Regions from separate parts of the Nocardia sp. NPDC047654 genome, predicted to be linked through region 3. Evidence: riboswitches for the same ligand, from Rfam matches in the RefSeq annotation. Region 3 holds a riboswitch; each other region holds the start of a gene.

Region 1 (3,405 bases), on a different contig from region 3:
GGGTGAACTTGGCCTGGGCGGGCCCGCGGCGGCCGAAGACGTGCACCTCGACGGCCTTGTTGGCCTTGAGGCCCTTGTAGACGTTCGGCGGGATCTCGGTGGGCAGCAGCTCGTCGCCGGTCTTGGCCAGCACGCGGGCCACGTCGAGAGCGACGTTGCCGACGCCGAGGACGGCGACCTTCTCCGCGTCCAGCGGCCAGGTGCGGGGGACGTCGGGGTGGCCGTCGTACCAGGAGACGAAGTCGGCGGCGCCGAAGGATCCGTCGAGATCGATGCCGGGGATGGGCAGGGCGCGGTCGGCGTTGGCGCCGGTGGAGAAGATCACCGCGTCGTAGAAGGCCCGCAGGTCGTCCAGCGTGATGTCGGTGCCGTAGTCGATATTGCCCAGCAGGCGCACCTGCGGCTTGTCCAGCACCTTGTGCAGGGCGGTGATGATGCCCTTGATGCGCGGGTGGTCCGGCGCGACGCCGTAGCGGATCAACCCGAACGGCGCGGGCATGCGCTCGTACAGGTCGATGCTCACCTCGGCATCGGACTTCATCAATGCGTCGGCGGCGTAGATCCCGGCCGGTCCGGCGCCCACGATCGCGATGCGGAGCGGGCGGGTCCTCGCGGTGTGCGCGTCAGGCCCGGCGGAGGAAGCCTGCGTCACCACGGAGGGCTCGCGAACACCGCCATCCTCTACTGCACTCTGTTCGGTCATCTCTTTACGCGCACCTTACGGTCGAAACAATTAATGACGTCTGGCTTAGCTTAGGCTAAGTTGACGCACCGGCTCGGTCGCGCCCTCGGGGCGCACGCCTGCGTTGCCGGCTCGTGGCTGCACGGTGCTCCGTTCGCCGCGGCGTGGAGCTGCCGATTCGCTATGACAGCAGGCCGCCGTCCCGCGATTCTATCGGGATGGCCGATGCCACCCCGCGTCGGTGCGTGAACTCGGCGGCTGCCGTCGAAAGCCACAATCGTCGCTTACCCGCTCGCGCGCGGCCTATCGCGGACGCCCGGACCCGGCCGGCGCCACCCCGGTCCGCAGCCGGGGGTCGAGCGCTCGATACCCGCGCCGACCAGGGATCATCGAGCCATGACCGAACAGCAGCCGACCCCGGGCGAGGACGAGATCATCCGGGTCGATCAGACCGACAAGCGCTCGGCGGCCCCGTTCATCGCGGCCGCGGTGGTCGCGGCGATCGTGCTGATCGCGATCGTGCTCGGCGGCGTGCTGTCGCCCGCTGAGAAAAATGTCACAGAAGCCGACCGCATCGCGGCGGCCGTCCGCAACTTCGTCGACGGCTCCAACCGCAGCGACGCCGTGCCGCCGCCCGGCACCGCGTGCCAGGGTTTCGACGCGACCCGCTCGCCGCTGGCGGGGCAGGACGGCGCCGGAAAGCTGGTCGAGATCACGAAAATCGACAGTCCGATCATGGACGGCGACCGAGGGAAGGCGACCGTGACCACGAAGGTGGACGGGCAGGAGCGGACCTCGACCTGGAATCTCACCCGATCCGGCGGTAAGTGGCTGGTCTGCACCTGAGCGTTCGCGCAGTGTGCGCCACCGTTTGACAGGGTGACCCGGGTCGGTGCAATCTCAGTCGAAGGTCATGAGAACCAGTGTCAAGCCCCGGCATTACTGGTCGGCAACCCTCCTCCGCGGTGGGGTGCTCCGGGTGACGACCTGGCGGCGCCCTGGTCCCGGGCGCGGCAAGTGCGGATTCGCAGGAGGTGCACATGAGTTATGCCGGTGACATCACCCCACAGCAGGCTTGGGAGCTGTTGCGGGACGATCCCGAGGCCGTCCTCGTGGACGTGCGGACGGAAGCGGAGTGGAAGTTCGTCGGCGTCCCCGACACCAGTTCGATCGAACGGCCGACCGTGCTGATCGAGTGGGTCGATTCCACGGGCGCGCGCAACGAGACGTTCGTCGAGCAGTTGAAGCAAGCGCTCGACGGCCACGATCCCGAGGCTCCCGTCGTCTTCCTCTGTCGCTCCGGTCAGCGTTCGATCGGTGCGGCGATCGCCGCCACCTCAGCGGGTTACCGCACCTCCTACAACGTGCTCGAGGGCTTCGAAGGCCCGCTCGACGAATTCGGGCATCGCGGCGGCGCGGGCTGGCGTGCCCTCGGATTGCCCTGGCGGCAGTCGTGATCACCGGCGGCGCGTTCGACAAGCCGCTGCCCGACGGCGTCGGTCCCGCGACGCTGGGCGTGCGCGGCGGGCTGCGGCGCTCCGGTTTCGAGGAAACCGCCGAAGCGCTCTATCTGACCTCCGGCTTCGTCTACGAGAGCGCCGAGGCCGCCGAGGCCGCGTTCACCGGCGAGGTCGAGCACTTCGTCTACTCCCGCTACGGCAACCCCACGGTGGCCATGTTCGAGGAGCGGATGCGCCTGATCGACGGCGCCGAGGCGTGCTTCGCCACCGCCAGCGGCATGTCCGCGGTGTTCACCGCGCTGGGCGCGCTGCTGAAGGCGGGTGACCGGCTCGTCGCCGCGCGCAGCCTGTTCGGCTCGTGCTTCGTGGTGTGCAACGAGATCCTGCCGCGCTGGGGCGTGGAGACCGTCTTCGTCGACGGCGAGGATCTCGATCAGTGGGAGCAGGCGCTGTCGGTGCCGACCCAGGCGGTGTTCTTCGAGACGCCCGCCAATCCGATGCAGACCTTGGTCGACGTGCGCCGGGTGACCGAGCTGGCGCACGCGGCGGGTGCGAAAGTGGTGCTGGACAACGTGTTCGCCACTCCGCTGCTGCAACGTGGCTTCGAACTCGGCGCCGACGTGGTGGTCTACTCGGGCACCAAGCACATCGATGGGCAGGGCCGCGTGCTCGGCGGCGCGATCCTCGGCGCCCAGGACTACATCGACGGCCCGGTGAAAACGCTGATGCGCCATACCGGTCCGGCGCTGAGCCCGTTCAACGCGTGGACCCTGCTCAAGGGCCTGGAGACGATGCCGCTGCGGGTACGCCACTCGGCGGAGTCCGCCTTGCGCATCGCCCGTTTCTTGGAGGACAACCCGGCCGTCAGCTGGGTGCGGTACCCGTTCCTGGAATCTCATCCGCAGCACGCGCTGGCCACCAGTCAGATGAGCGCGGGCGGCACCGTGATCACCTTCGAGCTGAGCGCACCCGAGAACGAGGCGAAGAAGCGCGCTTTCGAAGTCCTCAACCGGTTGCGCATCGTCGACATCTCCAACAACCTCGGTGACGCGAAGACCCTGATCACGCACCCGGCCACCACGACCCACCGCGCCATGGGGCCCGAAGGCCGGGCCACCATCGGCCTGACCGACGGCGTCGTGCGTATCTCGGTGGGGCTGGAAGACGTCGAAGACCTCCTCGCCGACTTGGACACCGCCCTCTCCTGAGCCGCGAACGGTCGCACGATCGGTCAGCCGATCGGCACGGTGACGCCGGGTGACG
Region 2 (3,405 bases), on a different contig from region 3:
CCGCTCGCCAGGCGTCGACATCGGCGAGGAAAACCAGCACTACCGGCGCCTCGAGCGGTTGGGGCTGACCGAACGCGGCTTCGTGCAGGGCGCGGCGGCCGGCTTCGCCGGTCACCACGACAACCGACCGGTCCTGCATGTTCCAGGCGCTCGGGGCCTGCATGGTCAGGTCGAGGAGTTCTTCGAGCAGCTCCGGCGCTACCGGATCGGCCCGGTAATGCCGGACGGTGCGGCGGGTTCGAATGGCTTCGGCAATCGAAAGTGTCTGCGTTTCCATGATTCTTACTATCGGAGAGTGACCCTCGAATAGGAAGAAGGCACTAAATAGTGCGCTACACTCCGAAAGGTGCCCACATACCTCGAAGGTTCCGGTCTCCCCGCGGATGTGTACTCCGCGAAGTGCCCTACGCGGGAGGTTCTCGACCACATCGCGGGCAAATGGACGGTGCTGATCATCGACGCACTCGCGGACGGCACCATGCGCTATACCGATCTGCGCAACCGCATCGAGGGCATCTCCCAGAAGATGCTGACGCAAACTCTGCGGCAATTGGAGGCGGACGGATTCGTCACGCGCACAGTGCATCCGACGGTTCCCCCCCGCGTCGACTACACCCTCACCGACCTCGGCCACAGTCTGCGCACGCCGATCGCGGCGCTGCGGGATTGGATCGAAAGCAACATCAACCGGATCGAGGCGGCGCGACGAGGCGCGGCGCTCTGAGCGTGGGGCAGACAGTGCTCGGAACGTCGCGCGCGGACGCTTCGGCGCGGCGGATCTTCAGCGTTCGGGTCGCACACCCGCCCGGGCCAGTCGCATGGTCTCGGTCAGCAGCTTCGAGACCGCCGCCGCCTCGGTGAGGAATCCGTCGTGCCCGTCGCGGGAGTGCACGACTTCCAATCCGTCGCAACCGGGCAGCAGATCGGCGAGTTCCTGCTGGGTCCGCAGCGGGTACAGCCGGTCGGAGTCGACGCCGCCGACCACGCACGGCACCGGCGTCGCCGCGAGCGCCGCCTCGACGCCGCCCCGGCCCCGGCCCACGTCGTGCCGGTTCATCGCCTCGGTCAGCAGCACATAGGTGGCGGGATCGAAGCGCTTGCACAGCTTTTCGGCCTGGTGGTCCAGGTAGCTCTGCACCGCGTAGCGGCCGCCGTGCCACGGGTCTTCGTCGCCCTGGGGCTTGTTCTCGAACCGGTGGTCGAGTTCGAATTCGGTGCGGTAGGTCAGGTGGGCGATCCGCCGGGCCAGGGCCATGCCCGTCAGCGGGGCGCGGCCGGTGCCGTGATAGTCGCCGCCCTGCCAGTCCGGATCGGCCTTGATCGCCGCGATCTGGGTGGTCTGGGTACCGATCTGGTCGGCGGTGGCGCGGGCGCCGACCGCGAGCACCAGCGCCGCCGCGACCCGCTCCGGTGCGCCGACCATCCACTCCAGCACCCGCATGCCGCCCATCGAACCGCCGACAACGGCGGCGAGCCGCTCGACACCGAGCAGGTCGAACAGAGCGGCCTCGGCGGTCACCTGATCGCGGATGGAGATCTCGGGAAATCGCGCGCCCCAAGGTTTCCCGTCCGGCGCGGGACTCGACGGCCCGGTGCTGCCCTTGCAGCCGCCGAGCACGTTCGTCGCGATCACACACCATTCGTCGGTGTCCAGCGGAGCACCCGGGCCGACCATGCCGTCCCACCAGCCGGGCATCTCGTGCACGTCGTCGGACTTGCCGACGACGTGCGAGTCGCCGGTGAGCGCGTGTTCGACCAGCACGATATTGTCCAGGCCGGGGGAGAGCTCGCCCCAGCGCTGCACCGCGAGGTGGACGTCCGGGATGACCGCGCCGTTCTCCAGTCGCACGTCCCCGATGGCGATGGCGCCGAGCTGTCCATCCGGGGGCGGCAGGACGTTGCCGGAGGTCCGCGTGCTCGGTTCGGTGCTCACGGTCACGTCGCCGCCGTCGCGAAGCAGGCGCGTAGATCGCCCGGAATGTCCACGGTGGCGGCCACGCGGCTGTACGGCGCTGCCGGGTCCTGCTCGGTCCCGGGCGCGGTGAATTCACTCATGGTTTGCTCCCAAAAGGTGTTCGCCGGTACAGCAAGGGTTAGCGGTGTGTGGGTAACGAACAACAACACATGCCGGCGACCTCCTGTTACGCGCTTGCTCCCGACTCTCGGGAGCCAGGTCATCACCCGGAGCACCCCACCGCGGTTGGAGGGTTGCCGACCAGCGAGCCGGGGCTTGGCGCTGGTACTCATAACCTGCCCGGCATCATAACCGGCGGGCGGTCGGCGTCCGAAATCCTCCGCCGAACTCACTGGTCCGCGACGGTCGCCGCCCCGCAGCAGGTGCGTACGAATTCGTCGTACGCCTCGGTGAACGCGGTGCGCCCCGCCCTGGTCGCGGTCGCCAGGTCCTCGTCCAGGAACGCATCGTCGGAGCACTCCATGCCGATGTGGCCGATCAGTTGCCAGGTGCCGACGAGGAGCCGCACCGCGCGCGCGTCCGGTTCGGTGCCGAGGCGCTCGGCGACCACCGCCGCGATCGCCGTGTTCTTGTCGTCGGCGAGTTCCATGCTGCGCGCGCTGACCGAAGGGCTGCTGCGCAGGATCCGTTGCATCTTCTGGAACTGCCGGAACGACAACGGGTCGGCCTCGCCACCCTCGGCGGCTTGATCGACCACGTGCAGGAAGGCCGCGAGCAGCGCCTGTAGTTCGTTACCCGTGCGTGGCTGCTCGCGCAGCGTCTCGGCGATCGTGCGCCCGAAATCCTGGACCGGTCCGAGGACGATGTCCTCTTTGCTCTCGAAATAGCGGTTGATCGTGCGCGGCGAGACGTCCGCCACGTTGGCGATCTGCTCGATCGTGGTCGCGTCGAAGCCCTGCGTGTCGCACAGATCCAGGGCGGCCGCGATGATGCGCAACCTCGTCTGCTGCTTCTTGCGTTCGCGCAGCCCTGGGGTCGCGGGGGCGCTCGCGGCGCGGTCGGCCGCAGCGCTCGCGCCCATCGGCGTCGATGACTCGAGCATGACCCCATGGTAACGCAACCTGTTGTTTTCCTGTCCTTAACGGTCAAATGTCGTAGTACGACACTTTTCTCTTGACGACAAATGTCGCTCGATGACAGGATGGCTTCCGACATCGAAGGACGAGGAGACGACCGTGACGGAACCCGGGACAGCGGCGCACGCGCCGCGGAAAACGGCCGCTTCAGCGCGCTGGCTCGCGCTGACAGTGATCGCATTAGCCCAGCTCATGGTGGTGCTGGACGCCACAATCGTGACTATCTCGCTGCCGTTCGCGCAGCGTGATCTCGACATCAGCGACGGCAACCGGCAATGGATGCTCACCGCCTACACGCTGATCTTCGGCGGCTTGCTGCTGCTGGGCGGCAGGCTGGCCGACTACCTCGGCCGC
Region 3 (3,405 bases):
CGTCACCGTCTGCGTTCCGGCGCGCAACGAGGCCGACCGGCTGCCCGCCCTGATCGGTGACCTGCGCGCGCAGGTGGGCGTACCGCGCCTCGCGGTGCGCATCCTCGACGACGCGTCCACCGACGACACCGGCGCCGCCGCCCGAGCGGCGATCGGCGACGACCCGCGTTTCACCCTGCTGCGCACCGAGTCCGATCCGGTCGCCGGCTGGACCGGAAAGGCCGCCGCCTGTGTCCGGCTGGCGGAGGAGGTGTCCACGCCGGTGCTGATCTTCCTGGACGCCGACGTGCGGCTGGCCCCCACGGCGCTCGCCGCGGCGGTCGGCGCGCTGCGTACGCGCGCAGCCGCGCTGGTCTCGCCCTGGCCCCTGCAAGTGGCCGATTCCGTGGCGGAAGCCGTGGTGCAGCCTCTGCTGTGCTGGTCGTGGGCCTCGACGCTGCCGATCGCCGTGGCCGACCGGAGCCTGCGACCCGCCACGGCGGTGGCCTGCGGCCAGTTCCTCGTGTTCGACAACGCCGCCTACCGCGCGGTCGGCGGCCACACGGCCGTGGCCGGGAGCGTCACCGAGGACCTCGACATCGCCCGTACGCTGCGGCGAGCCGGTCACGCCACCGCTCTGGTGGCCGCCGGAGAGTTGGCCCGCACCAGGATGTATCGCGGCGCCGCCGACCTGGACGCGGGCTACACCCGCTGGCTCTGGTCGGCCTACGACGGCACGATCGCAGGCGGAGCGGCGGTGGGACTCGTTGCGGCCCTTGCCTATTGGGTACCGCCCGCGGCCGCCGTGCTCGGCAGGGGCGCGGTCCGCCGGACGGGCGCGATCGGCTGGCTCGCCGCCGTCGCCGGGCGCCTGCTGGCCCGCTCGACCGAGACCGGCGGCCCGCTGGGACGCGCGGACGTGCCCGCCGCCCTCGCGCATCCGGTGTCGGTGGCGGCGTATCTGCTGCTGTGGGTGCGTTCGCACCTGGCCCGCCGTCGCGGCACGGCGCACTGGAAGGGGCGTTCGCTCCCAGGAGCGGCGCCGCGCCGCGACAGTTGAATCTCACGGGACCGCGGTGATTCCGACCGTCGGCAGGAAGAAGCAGGACTTGGCGCCGTTCTGCACCGTGCCGAACACCGCGGCGAGAACGGTGCCCTTGCCGGTGTCCACCGGGACCGCCCGCACCCCGCCCATGGGGAGGGCCGCGAAGAGGAAGTCCCGGATCGCCTGCTCGGCCACCGGCCGCTGGTCCGCGGGAACGGCAGCGGGGATCATCGCGCGGGCGATGTCGGCCAGCGGCCCCATGGCGGCCGTTCCGCTGCGTCCGTTGCTCAGATTGAGCCAGGCCACCTGCATTCCCGCGGTATTCGCGCCGTCCGGCCCGAGGCCGTAGGGCACGAAGGTGAACATGGCTTGCCCGGCCTTGACGGCGCTGAGGTCCAGTCCGGGAAGCTGCACGGTGTTCTTCGGCCACGGCCCGGGTATGGCTCCGGCCACCGCGGGCGCCAGCCCGGCCGTGGTGTTGTCGAGGCAGAACGCCGACGCGCTCGGGTACGCGAACGGCTGGATACCGAGCGCGCGCAGCGCGTCGAGCGCGGTTTGATAGGCGCCGAACAAGTCACCGGGGGCGGCGATCGGCGCGGAGAGATCGGAGAACGCGGGAATCGTGGCATCCGGAGCCGCGAACGCGGCACCCGGCCCGGCAAACGCGAGGGCGACCGAACAGGTCGCGACAGCGGACAATTGGGTCAGACGACGCAAAGTGATCACGAAACCTCCTCATCGGCGGAACGATCGAGGGGCACAGTACTCCGGCAAACGGCTCCAACAGCACGGATTGCGTACAGCAATTTCGCGGCGAGTCTCGTTTGCCCGAAACATGCTTCCGCGTGGCCGACCCGCGTTCCCCAGCCCTGGCGATACCCGTATGCTGCATCGGACCGCCGTCATCCGGCGCTGGATGCCCCTCCGCGAGGACGCGACCGGTTCGCACCGCCCCTCGGCGAAGCAGCGCACGTCTGGTTACTACAAAGACTCGATCAACTGGCGTGGACAAGGTCTACGCTCACGCTGATTACTTCTCTTGTCCCAGCCTTCCCTTGCTGGGCATCATGATTCGGCTCGGCCCTGACATCGGTTGACAGGGGGTCGGCGCCAACCATCCAGAGCGACCGAGAGACCTGGCTCGTCGACGTCGCAGCAACCCCCCGGTAACCGGGTGCGGGTGCTTCCGCCGGGACCGATGGAGGAACCGAAGTGATCATCGAGGACCCCTCGTGAGTGCGTCCACCGCACCCGCCCCCGCCCCGGCGCGCGAACCGGACCCGACCGGCACACCCCTCCGCGCGCCGGACGCCGCCGAGTACGGCACGCCGCCGACCGTGGCCAAGACCTGGCATCCCTGGCGCTGGGTGGTCAGTGCCGTCGCGCTGATCCTGCTCGCCCAGTTCGTGCACGGGCTGGCCACCAACCCCGGGTGGGACTGGCCGACGTTCGCGCAGTACATCACCGCGAAGTCGGTGCTGTCGGCGTTGCGGGTCACCTTGGAGCTGACCGCATGGGGTACGGCGCTGGGCTTTCTGCTCGGCACCGCGCTCGCGGTCGCCCGGCTGTCGAACAATCCGGTGCTGCGGGTGATCTCGTGGGTCTACATCTGGGCGTTCCGTTCGATCCCGCTGATCGTGCAACTGCTGTTCTGGTTCAACATCGCCTACCTGTACCGGACCGTGTCGATCGGCATCCCGTTCGGGCCCGCGCTGTTCACCTTCGAGGTGAACGGGGTGATCAGCGGTTTCACCGCCGCCGTGATCGGCTTGGCCCTGCATCAGGCGGCGTATTCGGCCGAGATCATCCGGGCCGGGTTCATCGCGGTGGACGCCGGTCAGCTGGAAGCCGCCGCCGCGCTGGGGATCCCACGGCTGCGGCAGTTCCGCACGGTGGTGGCGCCGCAGGCCATGCGCTCGATCCTGCCGAACGCGACCAACGAGGTGATCAGCCTGTTCAAGGGCACCTCGATCGTGTCGGTGATGGCGATCGCCGAGCTGTTCTACCAGGTCCAGGTCATCTACGGGCGCAACGGGCGGGTGGTGCCGCTGCTGATGGTCGCGACGGTCTGGTACATCGTGCTCACCACCGTGCTGTCGGTGGCGCAGTACTACATCGAACGCCACTACGCCAAGGGCGCGCACCGCACGCCGCCGCCGACACCGCTGCGACGCGCGTGGCAGAAGCTGCGCGAGGTCGCCGAGGCCGGTCCCGCCGCACCGCGCGGAGCGACCAGATGAGCGCGGCCCCCGCCGTGGAGGTCCGCGGCGTCCGGAAATCCTTCGGCGCGCATCCGGTGCTGCGCGGCATCGATCTCACCGTGCGCTCCGGCGAAGTGGTCACCGTGATCGGTCCGTCCGGTTCGGGCAAGTCGACCCTGC

What was found. A riboswitch is a leader RNA that binds a small molecule or an ion and turns the genes downstream of it on or off. The one in region 3 is predicted to bind S-adenosylmethionine.
Region 1: linked by a shared signal. The riboswitch ahead of ACGF7Y_RS11930 (rhodanese-like domain-containing protein) and the one ahead of ACGF7Y_RS34100 (amino acid ABC transporter permease) in region 3 are both predicted to bind S-adenosylmethionine.
Region 2: linked by a shared signal. The riboswitch ahead of ACGF7Y_RS18155 (homoserine O-acetyltransferase) and the one ahead of ACGF7Y_RS34100 (amino acid ABC transporter permease) in region 3 are both predicted to bind S-adenosylmethionine.

What each region holds. Positions count from the first base shown of each region.
Region 1 covers NZ_JBIDDF010000002.1:770,554-773,958, forward strand. The annotation lists gene ACGF7Y_RS11920 (FAD-dependent oxidoreductase) at 1-703, opposite strand, end outside; gene ACGF7Y_RS11925 (hypothetical protein) at 1,079-1,528, shown strand; SAM riboswitch class IV at 1,592-1,708, shown strand; gene ACGF7Y_RS11930 (rhodanese-like domain-containing protein) at 1,723-2,139, shown strand; gene ACGF7Y_RS11935 (O-succinylhomoserine sulfhydrylase) at 2,136-3,350, shown strand; gene ACGF7Y_RS11940 (serine/threonine-protein kinase) at 3,374-3,405, opposite strand, start outside.
Region 2 covers NZ_JBIDDF010000005.1:219,137-222,541, forward strand. The annotation lists gene ACGF7Y_RS18145 (nitroreductase family protein) at 1-277, opposite strand, end outside; gene ACGF7Y_RS18150 (helix-turn-helix domain-containing protein) at 347-724, shown strand; gene ACGF7Y_RS18155 (homoserine O-acetyltransferase) at 782-1,939, opposite strand; SAM riboswitch class IV at 2,141-2,251, opposite strand; gene ACGF7Y_RS18160 (TetR family transcriptional regulator) at 2,304-3,017, opposite strand; gene ACGF7Y_RS18165 (MFS transporter) at 3,151-3,405, shown strand, end outside.
Region 3 covers NZ_JBIDDF010000024.1:25,068-28,472, reverse strand. The annotation lists gene ACGF7Y_RS34110 (glycosyltransferase) at 1-1,039, shown strand, start outside; gene ACGF7Y_RS34105 (hypothetical protein) at 1,043-1,750, opposite strand; SAM riboswitch class I at 2,136-2,229, shown strand; gene ACGF7Y_RS34100 (amino acid ABC transporter permease) at 2,257-3,264, shown strand; gene ACGF7Y_RS34095 (amino acid ABC transporter ATP-binding protein) at 3,261-3,405, shown strand, end outside.